Regions from separate parts of the Halorhodospira sp. 9628 genome, predicted to be linked through region 1. Evidence: predicted binding sites of a transcription regulator. Region 1 holds the regulator's gene; the other holds the start of a gene.
The links. Region 1 encodes sigma-54, which starts transcription at its own class of promoters, with help from an activator protein. Its sites were predicted from a motif close to TGGCANGNTNCNTGCTT; they were not measured.

Region 1 (7,668 bases):
GTCGCCAGCCGTATCCGCGTGGGACTGCTCGTCGCCGCGACCCTGCTCGCCGCTGCCCTGCCGGCAACGGCCGTGGGCCAGCGCGACGAGGCACCGATCGAACTGGAGGCCGACCGGGTGGATGTCGACGCGGTCGCCGGAGTCAGCGTCTACGAGGGCGACGCCGTGCTCACGCGGGGCGAGATGCGCATCACCGGGGATCGCATGGAGGTCTACACCGACGAGGACGGCGACCTGAGCCACGTCTACGTCGACGGCACGCCGGCCACCTACCGCGACCACCCCGAGAACCAGCCTCGCCCCGTGCATGCCGAGGCGAAACGCATGGAGTACTACTCCCGCGGTCCCGAACGTGCCCATTTCCAGGGCGATGCACATCTCTGGCAGGGGGATGATCAAGTCACCGCCGAGACCATCGACGTCGACCTGGAGGGGCAGGTCATGAAGGCCCGCGGCGCCGAGGGGCAGCGGGCGCGGACCATCCTGTATCCGGCACGGCGCGAGGAGGAATGACCCGTTGGTGACGCTGCGCGCGGAGGGGCTGAGCAAGCGCTATCGCGGCCGCACCGTGGTCAACGGCGCGGGGCTGGAGGTCGCCGACGGTGAGATCGTCGGCCTGCTCGGCCCCAACGGGGCCGGCAAGACCACGTGCTTTTACATGGTCGTCGGCCTGGTGCAGGCCGACGAGGGGCGAATCACCCTGGAAGGCGACGACCTCACCCGGTTGCCCATTCACGCCCGGGCCCGATTGGGCATCGGCTACCTCCCCCAGGAACCCTCGGTCTTTCGTAAACTGAGCGTTGCGGATAACGTACGGGCCATCCTGCAGCTGCGCGACGACCTGGACGGCACTGAGCGCGAGCAGGAGCTGGATCGCCTGCTCGAGGAGTTCGGCGTGACCCACGTGCGCGACTCCCCGGGGATCGCCCTGTCCGGGGGCGAGCGCCGGCGCGTGGAGATCGCCCGCGCCCTCGCGGCGAATCCGCGGTTCATACTGCTTGATGAGCCATTCGCCGGGGTCGACCCCATCTCGGTGGGCGAGATCCAGCGGATCGTCCGCCAGCTGGCGCAACGGGGTATCGGCGTGCTGATCACCGACCATAACGTGCGCGAGACGCTGGGCATCGTGCAACGCGCCTACATCCTCAGTGACGGCGAGGTGCTGGCCGCCGGGGACGCCGAGAGCGTGCTGGCCAACCCGCGGGTACGCGAGGTGTACCTGGGCGAGGACTTCCGCCTGTGAGTGACGGACTACGGATGCTTCAAGCACAACGGACACGGCCATGAAGCAGTCGCTTCAGCTACGCATCGGTCAGCAGCTGACCATGACCCCGCAGCTGCAGCAGGCCATCCGGCTGCTGCAGCTCTCCAGCCTGGAGCTGCGCACCGAGATCCAGCAGGCCCTGGAGTCGAACTTCATGCTCGAGCTCGATGAGGAGGCCGAGCCCGGGCAGGAGCAGGAGCAGCAGGAAACGGAACCCCACGAGGACGAGGCACCGGCCAGCGAACCCGCCGGCGAGGACATCCCCGAAGACCTGCCCCTGGACACCTCCTGGGACGACATCTACGACGGCAGCACGGCACTGAGCGCCCCCGGCGACGAGGGTGCGCAGCGCGACACCCTCGACAACCGGCCGGCCGCCTCCGACAGCCTCCAGCAGCACCTGCACGCGCAGATCGAGCTCGAGGCCTTCTCCGCCCGGGAGCGCTCCATCGCCGAGGTCATCGTCGACGCCGTCGGCGACGACGGCTACCTGACCCAGAGCACCGAGGATCTGCTGGCCGGCTGTCCGGCCGACGAGCAAGTCAGCGCCGAGGAGCTAGAGGCGGTCCTGCAGCGTGTCCAGCGGCTCGACCCGACCGGCGTTGCCGCCCGCGACCCTCAGGAAGCGCTGTGCGTCCAGCTCGAGCAGCTTCCCGAGGACACGCCCTGGCGTGCGGAGGCGCAGCACGCCCTCCTCCACCACCTGGAGCTCATCGCCGAACGCCGCCATGACGACCTGGGCCGCGCCCTGGGGGTCGGCGAAGATGCCCTCGGCGGCATCCTCGGTCTGATCCAGAGCCTCGATCCACGCCCGGGCTCGCAGATCAGCGACACAACCCCGGACTACATCATCCCCGATGTCCTCGTCGTGCGCCGCGACGGCGTCTGGCAGGTGGAACTCAACGGCGAGACCGCCCCCCGCTTGCGCGTCAACGCGTATTACGCCAGCCTGATCCGCAGAGCGGACCGCAGCGCGGACAACCACTGCCTCCGCAACCATCTCCAAGAGGCGCGCTGGCTGATCAAGAGCCTGCGCAGCAGGAACGAGACCTTGCTGAAAGTGGCCAGCGCCATCGTAGAGCGGCAACAGGGGTTCCTCGACCACGGCGAGGAGGCGATGCAACCACTGGTTCTGCGCGAGATCGCCGAGGCGGTGGAGATGCACGAGTCCACCATCTCCCGCATCACCACCAACAAGTACATGCACACCCCGCGGGGCACCTTCGAGTTCAAGTACTTTTTCTCGAGCCACGTGCAGACCAGCGACGGCGGAGAGGCTTCGGCGACGGCGATCCGGGCGCGGATCCGCCGGCTGATCGCCGAGGAGGATCGGGCAAAACCGCTGAGTGACAGCGCGATTGCGCGTATCCTTCATGAGGAGGGGATCCAGGTGGCGCGTCGGACGGTCGCCAAGTACCGGGAGTCCCTGTCCATCGCATCGTCGGCGGAGCGCAGGGAGGCCCGGGGGCGCTGAGGCCCCCGGCTCCGCCGGCGGCAAAGGGGTTCAGGAGGCGGTATGCAGATCAAGCTCAGTGGGCATCATGTCGAGATCACCCCGGCCCTCCGGGCGCATGTGAACGAGAAGATGCAACGCATCCAGCGCCACTTCGACCACGTCATCGATACCGAGGTGATCCTCACGGTGGAGAAGAAGCAGCAGAAGGCCGAGTCGGTCATCCACATCGGGGGTGGCGGCGGGCGCGTTTTTGCCGATGCCATCGAGGAGGATCTCTATGCAGCCATTGACGTGCTCGTGGACAAGCTTGACCGTCAGGTCCTGAAACACAAAGAGAAGGCCGTCGATCAGCGACGGCAGGGCGCGTCCCTCAAGGCCAGCCTTTAAGGCGGCGGGACGCGGTTCAGCGGGCCAGCCGATCGGACACTCCATGGACATCGAGCAACTCATCACGCCGGAACGTGTTCGCTGCGAGAGCGGCATCGAGGACAAGGAGCAGGTGCTCCTGCGCATAGGCGAGCTGATCGGGGCCAGCGGCGACGGCCTCGACGCCCGGGAGATCAGCAACCGGTTGCTGGCCCGTGAGCGACTGGGCAGCACGGGCCTGGGGCACGGCGTCGCCGTGCCCCACGCCCGCATCGACGGGATCGACCGCGCCATCGGGGCCCTCATCCGCCTGGACCGGGGCATCGATTTCGACGCCTTCGACAAGGCACCGGTGGACCTGCTCTTCGCCCTCGTCGTACCCGAGCACTTCACCGACGAGCACCTGCAGATCCTCGCCAGCCTTGCCGAGATGTTCAGCGACAGCAGCCTGTGCGAGCGGCTGCGCCGCTCCTCGGACGGGGACGAGCTGCAGATGGCCCTGCGCGAATGGCAGTCGCACGCCGACCCATCGTGAACGCGGCCGGGAACCGGCCGGTCATCCCCGGCCTGCTGATGGCGGTCCACGGCCACGGAATCCTGCTGGAGGGCCCCAGCGGCGTGGGCAAGAGCGACGCCGCCCTGGCGCTGCTCGACCGTGGTCACGCCCTGGTGGCCGACGACGCCGTACAGCTGCGCCGCGACGGTGACCGCCTGCTCGGCGCCGGTCCGCAGCAGGGGCGGGGGCTGCTCTACCTGCGCGACCTCGGCCTGGTGGACATCACCGAACTCTACGGCCCCGCGGCGCTGCGCAGCGAGACCGCCGTGGCTCTGTGCATCCAGCTCCAGCGCGCTCCCGGCCCCACCGAAGCCGAGGCCGCCCTGCACGGCCGGCGCGATCACCGCGAACTGCTCGGCCTGGCCCTACCCCGGGTGACCCTGACCGACAGCGAACGCCGGCCGCTGGCGCCGCTGATCGAGGCCGCCGCCGGCCGCCTCGTCGCGGAGGTCGCAACACACCAGCGCAGCGGCCGGAACCACGGGGTGCCGGCATGAGCGAACTGCGCCTGATCGTGGTCAGCGGCCTGTCGGGCTCGGGCAAGAGCGTCGCCCTGCACACCCTGGAAGACGCCGGTTACTACTGCATCGATAACCTGCCAGTGAGCCTGATCGGCGAGCTGGCCCGCTACGCGCAGAATCGCGACGCACCCACCGGCGAGCGCTTCGCGGTGGGGCTGGACGCCCGCAACCCGCCCCGCGACCTGCAGCGCCTGCCCGAGACGCTGACTGCGCTGCGCGAGCAGGGCATCGCCACCGAGGTGCTGTTCCTCTACGCCGAAGACGCCATCCTCATGCGCCGCTACAGCGAGACCCGGCGGCGCCACCCCCTCGCCGAGGGCGATCAGCCGCTGGCCGACGCCCTGCGCGCCGAGCGCGCCCTGCTCGAACCGCTGCGCGAGGTGGCCGACTGGAGTATCGACACCTCGCGGACCACGGTCCACGACCTGCGCGGGCTGATCTCCGAGCGGGTCGCGGGCGAGCGCAGCGGCGTGTCGGTGCTGGTCCAGTCCTTCGGCTTTAAGCACGGCATCCCCACGGACGCCGACTACGTCTTCGACGCCCGCTGCCTGCCCAATCCACACTGGGAGCCTCGGCTGCGCGCCTACACCGGCCGCGATGACAGCGTCCGCGCCTTCCTGGAGGCGCAGCCCGAAACCGAGACCCTGTTCGACCAGATCGACACGATGATTCGCCACTGGCTGCCGGTCCATCAGCAGTCAGGGCGCAGCTACCTGACCGTGGCCATCGGCTGCACCGGCGGGCAGCACCGTTCGGTCTACCTCGCCGAGCGGCTGGCCGCAGCACTGCAGGCTGACTGCAGCCACGTGACCCTGCGCCACCGGGAGCTGTCATGAGGGTCGGACTGCTCATCGTCGCCCACCGACACATCGGCTCGGAGATCCTGGCCACGGCCTCGCGCACGCTCGGCATCTGCCCGCTGCAGACCGAGTCGCTGGAGGTCTTCAACGAGGACGAGCGCAACGAGCTACTCGAACGCGCCGGCTCCCTGATTACCCGACTCGACCAGGGGGCCGGGGTCCTCATCCTCTCCGACGCCTACGGCTCCACCCCCTCCAACGTCGCCGTGGCGGCCGGCACCGACCGCCACTGCCGGGTGGTCACCGGCCTGAACCTGCCGATGCTCCTGCGCGTCTTCAACTACCCCGGGCGATCCCTCGACGAACTGGCCGAATCCGCCGCTGCCGGCGGCCGAGCCGGCATCATCGCGGTCGGTGAAGGAGCCCCGCCGTCATGATCGAGCAACAAGCCACCATCACCAACCGCCTCGGACTCCACGCCCGGGCCGCCGCCCGTTTCGTGACCATCGCCAGCGAGTACGAGAGCGAGATCCACGTCCGCTACGGGGACAAGCGCGTCAACGGCAAGAGCATCATGGGACTGATGATGCTCGCCGCCGGCCATCAGGCCACGATCACCATTGAGGCCGAGGGCGCGGACGCCGAGGCCGCCCTCGAGGCCCTAACCCGTCTGGTGGCCGAGGGCTTCGGCGAGACCGAGCACGGTTGACCCGCGCCCGGCACCGGACGCTCACTGCCCGGCGACGGTCATCTCCTCGACCAGGATCGAGCCACAGCGGATGTTGCCGCGCCGGTCCACGTCGCCGCCCACCGCCTGGATGCCGGCAAAAAGATCGCGCAGATGGCCGGCGATGGTGATCTCCTGGACCGGGCGGTCGATGGCCCCGTTCTCCACCCAGAAACCGGCGGCACCACGGGAGTAGTCGCCGGTGACCAGGTTGACCCCCTGGCCCATCAGCTCAGTGACCACCAACCCGCGGCCCATGCGCCGGAGCAGGGCGTCGAAGTCCTCATCGCCGCCGCTGACCTCCAGGTTGTGGACGCCGCCGGCGTTGGCTGTGGTCTCCAGGCCCAGACGGCGGGCGGAGTAGCTGTCCAGCACATAGCGCTGCAGCACCCCGTCCTGCACCAGCGCCGACTCGGTGGTGGCCACCCCTTCCGCATCGAACGCCGTGCTGCCCAGCGCCCGGCAAATGTGCGGCCGCTCGACCATATGCAGCCAGGCGGGGAAGAGCTGCTCGCCGGCGCTGTCGACCAGGAACGAAGCCTGCCGGTACAGGGCACTGCCCCGGACCGCCGAGACCAGATGGCCCACCAGCCCGCGGGCCACGGGAGCACGGAAGAGCACCGGTACCCGTTCGGTGTTGAGACTCTCGGCGCCAAGCCGGGCCACGGCGTGCTCGGCCGCCTGGCGCCCCACAGCCCGGGCCTCCTCCAGAGCCGCGGGGTCGCGGGCCACGCTGTACCAGTGGTCGCGCTGCATGGCCTCGCCGCGTCCGGCCACCGCCACGCAGTGGATACCGTGGCGCGACTCCGGCAGCACCGAAAAGAAACCGTGGCTGTTGCCGTAGGCGTGCAGGCCGCGGTGGATGCTGACCCCGGCACCCTCGGTGTTCTCGATACGCCGATCGGCCTCCACCGCCGCCGCCTCGCAGTCGCGGGCGAGCTCCACGGCGTCGTCCGCCGACAGGGGCCAGGGGTGATCGAGGTCGAGGTCCGGCGGGTCCACCGCCATGCGCTCGGCCGGTGCCAGACCGTTCGCAGGGTCCTCGGAGGTGTAGCGGGCGATGTCGCAGGCCGCCTGCACGGCTTCGCGCACCGCCTGCTCGGACAGCTCCCCGGCCGAGGCACTGCCCTTGCGGCCACCGAAGTACACGGTGACCCCCATATCCCGGCCACGGTGGTGCTCCAGGGTATCGATCTCACCCTTGCGAACGTTCACCGAAAGGCCGATGTCGCCGGAGCAGGCCGCCTCGGCAGCATCGGCCCCGTGCCCGCGGGCCTCGTCGAGGGCCTGCTGCACCAGACCTTCCAGCGCTGCCGGGGCGGGTAGTTCGTTGCGGGGATCCGGCATGGATTCGCCTTCTCCGTTGTCAGTTGGGTTTCCAGGCGACGGCGCGGGGCGATCAGGCCTGGGTGCCGCCGACGGTCATGCCGTCGACCCTGAGCGTTGGTTGGCCGACCCCCACGGGGACGCTTTGCCCCTCCTTGCCGCAGACCCCGATACCGCCGTCGAGCTTCAGGTCGTTGCCCACCATACTCACCCGTGTGAGCACATCCGGCCCGTTGCCGATGAGGGTCGCGCCCTTGACCGGGTGCTGGATACGCCCGTTCTCGATCCAGTAGGCCTCGCTGGCCGAGAAGACGAACTTGCCCGAGGTGATGTCCACCTGGCCGCCGCCGAAGTTCACCGCGTACAGCCCCCGGTCCACCGAGGCGATGATCTCGTCGGGGCCGTGGGGACCGGCGAGCATGTAGGTATTGGTCATCCGCGGCATGGGCAGGTGGGCGTAGGACTCCCGGCGGGCATTACCGGTGCGCGCCATGCCCATCAGTCCGGCATTCTGCCGGTCCTGCATGTAGCCGGTGAGCACCCCGTCCTCGATCAGGGTGTTGCACTGGCTGGGGTGGCCCTCGTCATCGATGTTCAGCGACCCCCGCCGATGGGCGATGGTACCGTCGTCGACGACGGTGCACAGCGGAGA
Region 2 (7,668 bases), on a different contig from region 1:
TCGCTTACGCCGACTGGGAGCTGGCCACCGCCGACGGCTGGCGGGCTGTTCGGCTCGAGGCGGGGCAGGAGCAGGGCAAAGGCCTGATCGCCCGGGTCGCCGGCATCGATGATCGCGACGAAGCGCGGCAGTGGGTTGGCAGCGACATCGCGGTAGCGCGGGAGCTGCTGCCGGAGCCGGATCCCGGCGAATACTACTGGGTCGATCTGCAGGGGCTGGCGGTGCGCACCGTCGACGGCGTCGAGCTGGGGGCTGTCAGCCACCTGTTCGAGACCGGCGCCAACGACGTCATGGTCGTGCGCGGCGAGCGAGAGCGGCTGATCCCGTTTACCCTCGACCACGTCGTTCAGCGGGTCGATCAGCAGGAAGGCGTCATCGAGGTTGACTGGGACCCCGAATTCTAGGCGCATCGACGTCGTCACCGTCTTCCCGGAGATGGTCGAGCAGGTGGCCCGGTTCGGGGTGGTCGGCCGGGCGGCCGAGCGGGGCCTGATCGAGCTGGCTGCGTGGAACCCGCGGGACTACGCAACCGATCGGCACGCCACCGTGGACGACCGGCCCTACGGCGGTGGTCCCGGCATGGTGATGAAGGTGGAGCCGCTGCGCCGGGTCATCCAAGCGGCTCGGGCAGCGGATCCGCGCCCGGCCCGGGTGATTCACCTCAGCCCCCAGGGGGCGCGGCTGGATCAGGACGGGGTGGCGCGCCTGGCGGCCCGCGAGCGGGTGATCTACCTCTGTGGCCGCTACGAGGGCATCGACGAGCGGCTGCTCGAGGCCGAGGTGGACGAGGAGCTGTCCATCGGCGACTACGTACTCAGCGGCGGCGAGCTCGCCGCCATGGTCGCCATCGACGCCACTACGCGGCTGGTCCCGGGGGCGCTCGGGCACGAGGACTCGGCGGCCGAGGACTCCTTCGCCACCGGGCTGCTCGACCATCCGCACTACACCCGCCCGGAGGTCTACGAAGGGCAGGGGGTGCCGGAGGTGCTGCGCTCCGGGGATCACGGGGCGGTGGATACCTGGCGGCTCAAGCAGGCCCTGGGGCGGACGTGGCTGCGCCGCCCGGATCTGCTCGCCGGGCGGGAGCTGGACGAGCGGCAGCGCCGCTTGCTGGATGAATTCATCGTCGAGCACCGCGCAGGGGCGCGGGCCGGCAACGATCACGAAGAAACGTAGAACCGAGGGGAATCGTCATGAACGTCATCGACGAACTGGAGCGCGAGCAGATCGAGGCGTGCAAGCACACGGTGCCGGAGTTCGCCCCGGGCGACACCGTGCTGGTGCAGGTGTGGGTGCGTGAGGGCGGTCGCGAGCGCGTCCAGCCCTTCGAGGGTGTCGTCATCGCCAAGCGCAAGCGCGGCCTGAACTCCTCGTTCACCCTGCGCAAGACCTCGCACGGCGAGGGCGTCGAGCGGGTCTTCCAGACCTACAGCCCGCAGATCGAGAGCATCAAGGTCAAGCGCCGCGGCGACGTGCGCCAGGCCAAGCTCTACCACCTGCGCGAGCTCAGCGGCAAGGCGGCGCGCATCAAGGAGAAGATCAACTAAGGGCTTCGATTGCCCGGCTCATCCGGCTGGCGGCGGGCTCGTGGGCGGTATCGCGCACGGACTCCGCCGCCCGCTCCGGATTGTCCAGGATCCGTTCCCGGGTCTCCTCGGCCAGGGCGCGGGCTTCCTCCCGATCTCGTGGCACCTCGCCGGTGGCCGAATCCGGCCCCGAGGCGTTGACCGCCACCGGGTCGCTGGCGCGCACCGACTCCGCATCCCGGTTGCCGGCCGCCTCGGTGCGCTCCTCCCGGATCCGTTCCGTCCCCGTTGTCTCCCCGTCCCGTTCCGGGCGCAGGGCCTCCTGGCGACGCTGCTCGGCAGCGTGCTCGGCGTGGTGGGGGCGGATCGCTTCGTGGCTGGCCGTGGCAGGGTCGATCTCGGTCATGGCTGCCTCCGTCGTTCCATCCCCTGAAGATAGCACGCGGGCCGCGGCCCGGTTCGGAGGTTGCCGGAGCGGGTATTGTCAGGCGCGCGTGATGCGCCGGGAGCGGTCGCTGGCGGTGTAGCCGCCGTGGGTGCCGTAGGTGAGTTCATCGGCCCGCTCGTGGGCGCCGGTGGCCAGGTCGAGCAGGCGCCGGGTATGGTCGAGGTTGCGGTGGATGAGGCGGCCGTTGGCCTCGTTGCGGGCCTGGATGGTGCGCAGCAACTGCTCCAGCTCGCCCCAGGCGGAGCGCAGCGACTCCGGTGCAGTACGCAACACCGCCCGCACGCCAGCGGTCCCCGGCGGATAGCCGGCTTCGGTGAGAACCCGCCGCAGCTGCTGCTCGGCCTCTTCCAGGGCCTCGACCTGGGCGCCCTTGCGGCGCAGGAGTTCGTCGAAGCCGTTCAGGTCCCGGTCGATCAGTTGCCGGGCCTCGGCCTCGAGGGTGGCGGCGAGTTCCCCGGCGCGCGCCTGGCAGCGCTCGACGCGCACGGCCAGGCGCTGCGCCAGCTCCGCGTCCAGCGTCTGGCGCGGAAAGCGGTCAGAGCGGCCGTGCTCCGCCGGCGTCATCACGACTCGACCAGCGCCTCAAGCTCAGCGAACTTCTTGGCGACTTTCTCGGCGTCCACCGGGTAGTCGCCGTTGGCGATCCGCTCCTTGATGGCTTCGACCCGATCCCGGTCGACTTCCGGGGTTTGGTCGATGCGTTCGCGGACCGTCTGCAGTCGTTCCGAGGTCTCGGCCTCGTCGGCGCCGCCTGCGCCCCGGGGCGGGGCGTTCGACGCCTCGTCGGCGCCGCCGCTCTTCGGGCCCTTGCCCGGCTGGGCGGTCGCGGGTCCGACGGGGCGCGGACCCCCTCCTTCGATCGGATTGGACATCGGGCTCTCCTCAAAACCTTTCCTATGCGGGCTGCAGCGCCGCTCCCTGGCCTGCATGGACCCGTGCTATCCGTATTTATCGGCGGCCCGGGCAGGAACTTGAGTCCTGGTTCCGGTTACTGTGACCCAGGTTGCCACTGACGGCAACTCCCGCCGCCTGCGGCCTAATCGCCGACCCGGACCTGGCCCTCGCCGACGACCCGTGCCTGGATCTCCCGTCCGGAGTCCAGGTTCTCCACCCGGATCCGGTCGCCTTTCTGGCCGTGCTCCAGGGCGCGGCCACGGCTGCTGATCTGGATGGCATCGCCCCGGCCGGCGGCGATGGTGACCCGGTCGTTGCGCTCGACCAGCGTCGGGGGCTGCACGTGGTTGCCGGTCACGGCCACCCCCTCGCGCAGGCTCCGGCGTACCTCCTGGCCGACCAGATCGCCGGCGTCGCGGTAGAACTCGCCGCGGACCCGGCGCGCATCCCGCGTAGCGGTGCGCAGATCCGCCGCCGCGAGCCGCTGTCCGCGGCGCAAGCTGCGTGCGGCCACCACCATCTCCGTCTTCAAGGTGGTTTCCATGCGCACGTAAACGGTCCAGGGTGCCTCTCCGCTGCAGCGCACCCCCACGGTACCGGCTTGGTGGGGGCTGCGCCCGCGGGGGATGAACCCCTCCAGCTCGCCGTCACACGCACGCAGTTTCAACCGGCCGTCCACCCCGCGGGCCTCGACCTCCACCTCGTCGTACTCGCCGGCCAGCGCCTCGCGCAGGAACACCTCCGCCGTCTCACGGATGGCCTCCGGCGACTGGGTGCTGGCCTGCGCCGCCGCCGGGGCCAGGGCCGTCAGCGCCAACAATACGACGGCCAGGCGCCAGGCGGGCGACGGTCGCGCACTGCGCCCGACCCTGCGGGCGGGGGTGGCGCCGGCGGGTCTGCTCATCGGTCCGCGCGCAACCTCCATTCGGTTGGTGATCCTCCGGAGAAATATGCAAAGGGTGTGCCGCGGCGTCGGCCGCTTTCCCTGATCCGGCTACCGGATTAACATGACGCCAACGGGCGGGGGCCAGCCCCCGGGACGCACGCCGATAAGGGAGCCGTCAGCGATGGCCGGAATCATGAGCTCCGTCGACCAGCGGACCCAGCTGGCTGGCCATAACCGCATGGAGCTGCTGCTGTTCCGTTTCGAGGGGCGGCAGCGCTACGGGATCAACGTGTTCAAGGTCCGCGAGGTCATACCGGCCCCGGAGCTCAGTTACGTGCCGCATGCCCATCCGGCCTCCCTCGGCATCGCCTACGTCCGCGGCCACACCCTCTCGGTGCTCGATCTGAGCTACGCCACCGGCAACGGCGCCATCACCAAGGAAGAAGGCAACTACATCATCGTCACCGAGTACAACCGTCAGGTCCAGGGGTTCCTGGTCGGCGGGGTGGACCGGATCGTCAACATCAACTGGCAGGACGTGCTGCCGCCGCCGAGCGGGGGCAGCGCCGGCAGCTACCTGACCGCCGTGGCGCGCTACGACGGGCAGATGATCCAGATCGTCGACGTCGAGAAGGTCCTCGCCGAGGTTCAGCGTGCCGGCGGCGCCGATCCGGAGGTCACCGAGGGCGGTGGCGTGGATCACGCCGAGGGCTCCGAGGCTTACAAGGTCCTGGTGGTGGACGACTCGGCGGTCGCCCGGGGGCAGATCAAGCGCACGCTCGAGGAGATCGGTGTGCGCGTGGTCACCAAGAACAACGGCCGCGAGGCGCTGGAGCAGCTGCGCACCTGGAAGGATCAGGATCCCTCCGGGCTCGACGATCTGCTGATGGTGGTCTCGGACATCGAGATGCCGGTGCTCGACGGCTACACCCTGACCCGATCGATCCGGCAGGATCCGGGGCTTGCCGGGGTCCACGTCCTGCTCCACTCCTCGCTCAGCGGTGTCTTCAACACCGAGATGGTGCGTCGCGTGGGGGCCGACGAGTTCCTGGCCAAGTTCCACTCCCGGGAGTTGGCCGAGCGGGTCGGCGCCCGGCTGGCCGAGCGAGGGGGATGAGCATGCAAGGAGGACGGTTTGGCCGCGCTTTCCGTGGGTGAAGAGGAGTACCAGGCGTTCGCACGGTTCCTGGAGCGCGCCTGCGGGATCGTCCTTGGGCCGAGCAAGCAGTACCTGGTGGCCAGCCGGCTCGGGCCGCTGCTCGAGGCCGAGCGCATCCCGGATCTGGCCACCCTTGTCCAGCGGCTCGAGCAGCGCCCCACCGCCGATCTCAAGGGGCGGGTTATCGAGGCGATGACCACCAACGAGACCCAGTGGTTCCGCGACCGCTTCCCCTTCGACGTCCTGCGTCGGCACCTGCTCCCCGAGATGGAGCGCCGCCGCGTCTGGCCGGTGCGCATCTGGTCCGCGGCCTGCTCCTCCGGGCAGGAGGCGTACTCGATCAGCATGACCGTCGACGAGTACAACGACAGCGGCGGGCGTATGGAGGCCGAGATCCTCGGGACCGACATCTCCACCGCGATGGTCGAGGAGGCGCGGCGGGGGCGTTATACCGCCAACGTGGCGCGCCGCGGGCTGGCGCCGGAACGCCAGCAGCGGTTCTTCGATGCCGTCGGCGAGAACACCTGGGAGGTCAAGCCCGCCGTGCGCCGGCGGACCAGCTTCCGCGTCCACAACCTGCTGGAGAGCTACGCCGGTCTGGGTCGATTCGACATCGTTTACTGCCGCAACGTGCTCATCTACTTCGGCTGGGACTCGCGGCGGGATATCGTCCAGCGCATCGCCGAGGTGACCCGCCCGGGCGGGTACCTGATCGTCGGGGCGTCGGAGTCCCTCGCCCGGCATTCCGACGAGTTCGAGCTGGTCCGCCTCGATGGCGGTGTGGTCTACCGGCGCCGCGGCTGACGGACAGACCCTGCCGCCGGGCGGCAAGCGCTTGCCGCCCGTTGCCGCCTTCTTCCGGCTTAGTCGTTGATCCGCCAACCCCGCGTGCCTGGCACGCGATCTGCATAAAGGTCCCGTGAACGAACACCACGGGAGCCCGCCATGCGGATCGGCTTCGATCAGGCCTTCTCGGTACCCGAGCAGGCCATGCGCCTGCGCGGCGAGCGGCACGAGCTGCTCGCCTCGAACATCGCCAACGCGGACACGCCCGGCTACAAGGCCCGGGACATGGACTTTCGCGAGGCCATGCGCCAGGCCAGCGAACCGCAGCCGCAGCCGTTGCAGGCGACGCATGCGCAGCACGTGCAACCGCCGCCGTCATCCACCATGGCGGCAGGCGATCCGAAATCTTTATACCGGGAGCCCCACGCCGCCTCGCTCGACGGCAACACCGTCGAGATGCACGTCGAGCAGGCCAAGTTCGCCGAGAACGCCGTGAACTACCAGGCCGCCGTGGACTTCCTCAACGGCCGGATCCAGAAGCTCACCGGCGCCATCCGAGGGGAGTAAGCGAACATGTCCTTGATGCACGCCATCGACGTCGCCGGCACCGGGATGAACGCCCAGCAGCTGCGCCTGAACACCGTGGCCAGCAACCTGGCCAACGCCGAGACGGTCGCCTCCAGCCCCGAGGAGGCGTACCGCGCCCGGCAGCCGGTTTTCGCCGCGGCGCTCCACCAGGCCCAGGGCGGCTATCCGCAGGGTGGCGGACCGCAGCCGGCGCAAACCCCCGGCTGGGCCGAATCCGGCGGGCCGGTGGATCGGGTCAGCCCGGTGAGCTTCCAGCGTCAGTTCTTTGGCGGCGAGCCCGCCGGTGTGCCGGCGGCCGGCGACCCCTGGGCCAGCCCGTCGCCCAGCGTGCCGGTCTTCATGCCGGGGGTGGTGGAGAGCGACGCCGAGATTGAGCCGCTGTACAAGCCGCACCATCCGCAGGCGGATGACGACGGCTACGTCTACCGCTCCAACGTGAACTCCGTCGAGGAGATGACCAACATGATCTCCGCCTCGCGGTCGTTCCAGAACAATGTCGAAGTCATGAACACCTCGCGGGATCTCATGCTCGAGACCCTGCGCCTCGGCCGCTGAATCCGGGAGGAGCGACCATGCTCGATCCGAGCCAATTGATGGGCGGGGCCGCCGGTGGCGGCCAGAAGGCCCCCAAACCGCCGAACGCCGGTGACGGCGGATCCGGTAAGCCGGGCGGCGGGGCCACGCAGGGCGTCGCCGAGGGTGTGCAGGCGGCGCAGAAGGCGGCCGAGAAGCCCGTGGGCAGTGGCCCCGCCGGCGGTTCGCGCGGCGAGCCGTCCGGTTCGGTCGCCCGGTCGGGCTATGAGGCGCTGCCCGAGGATCTGCGCAGCATCCCCGACGAGAAGGACGACGGCGACCCGCAGAGCATCGGCCACGAGGACTTCCTGGAGCTGATGATGGTCCAGCTCGAGAACCAGGATCCGACCGACCCGCAGGACACCGAGCAGATGATGGGGCAGATCGCCCAGTTCACCACGGCCTCGGGGATCGAGCAGCTGCAGTCGGACTTCCGCGAGTTCTTCGAGCACATGCGCTCGGATCAGTCGCTGCGCGCCTCGCAGCTGGTCGGCCGTGAGGTGGTCACCGAGAGCCGCGAGGCCTATCTGCCCGAGGATGGGGAGATGGAGGCGCTGCTCCAGCTCGAGCGCTCGGCCCCCAATCTGACCGTCGAGATCGAGAACGAGGCCGGAGAGCGGGTCCATCGTGAGCAGCTTGGCGAGATGGAAGAGGGCGAACACCCCTTCACCTGGGACGGTACCGACAACGACGGCCAGCGCATGCCCCAGGGCACGTACCAGGTCAACGCCTACGTTGAGGACGGTGATGAGCGCGAGCCGGTGCCCACCCTGGTGGGTGCGCCGGTGACCAGTGTCTCGGTGGGGAT

Region 2: flgA (flagellar basal body P-ring formation chaperone FlgA) is a predicted target of sigma-54. The motif match lies at 3,819-3,835, and genes of this name have one in related genera.

Annotation. Positions count from the first base shown of each region.
Region 1 is NZ_JAJNRF010000006.1:14,374-22,041, forward strand. Features, by position in the region: gene lptA (lipopolysaccharide transport periplasmic protein LptA) at 1-513, shown strand, start outside; gene lptB (LPS export ABC transporter ATP-binding protein) at 518-1,243, shown strand; gene LRG10_RS07575 (RNA polymerase factor sigma-54) at 1,284-2,738, shown strand; gene hpf (ribosome hibernation-promoting factor, HPF/YfiA family) at 2,781-3,107, shown strand; gene LRG10_RS07585 (PTS sugar transporter subunit IIA) at 3,151-3,621, shown strand; gene LRG10_RS07590 (HPr kinase/phosphorylase) at 3,594-4,139, shown strand; gene rapZ (RNase adapter RapZ) at 4,136-4,999, shown strand; gene LRG10_RS07600 (PTS sugar transporter subunit IIA) at 4,996-5,400, shown strand; gene LRG10_RS07605 (HPr family phosphocarrier protein) at 5,397-5,672, shown strand; gene pmbA (metalloprotease PmbA) at 5,694-7,037, opposite strand; gene tldD (metalloprotease TldD) at 7,090-7,668, opposite strand, start outside.
Region 2 is NZ_JAJNRF010000004.1:139,602-147,269, reverse strand. Features, by position in the region: gene rimM (ribosome maturation factor RimM) at 1-404, shown strand, start outside; gene trmD (tRNA (guanosine(37)-N1)-methyltransferase TrmD) at 382-1,176, shown strand; gene rplS (50S ribosomal protein L19) at 1,194-1,547, shown strand; gene LRG10_RS06240 (hypothetical protein) at 1,540-1,932, opposite strand; gene LRG10_RS06235 (flagella synthesis protein FlgN) at 2,011-2,538, opposite strand; gene flgM (flagellar biosynthesis anti-sigma factor FlgM) at 2,538-2,846, opposite strand; gene flgA (flagellar basal body P-ring formation chaperone FlgA) at 3,011-3,772, opposite strand; gene LRG10_RS06220 (chemotaxis protein CheV) at 3,936-4,871, shown strand; gene LRG10_RS06215 (protein-glutamate O-methyltransferase CheR) at 4,890-5,717, shown strand; gene flgB (flagellar basal body rod protein FlgB) at 5,859-6,266, shown strand; gene flgC (flagellar basal body rod protein FlgC) at 6,273-6,842, shown strand; gene LRG10_RS06200 (flagellar hook assembly protein FlgD) at 6,860-7,668, shown strand, end outside.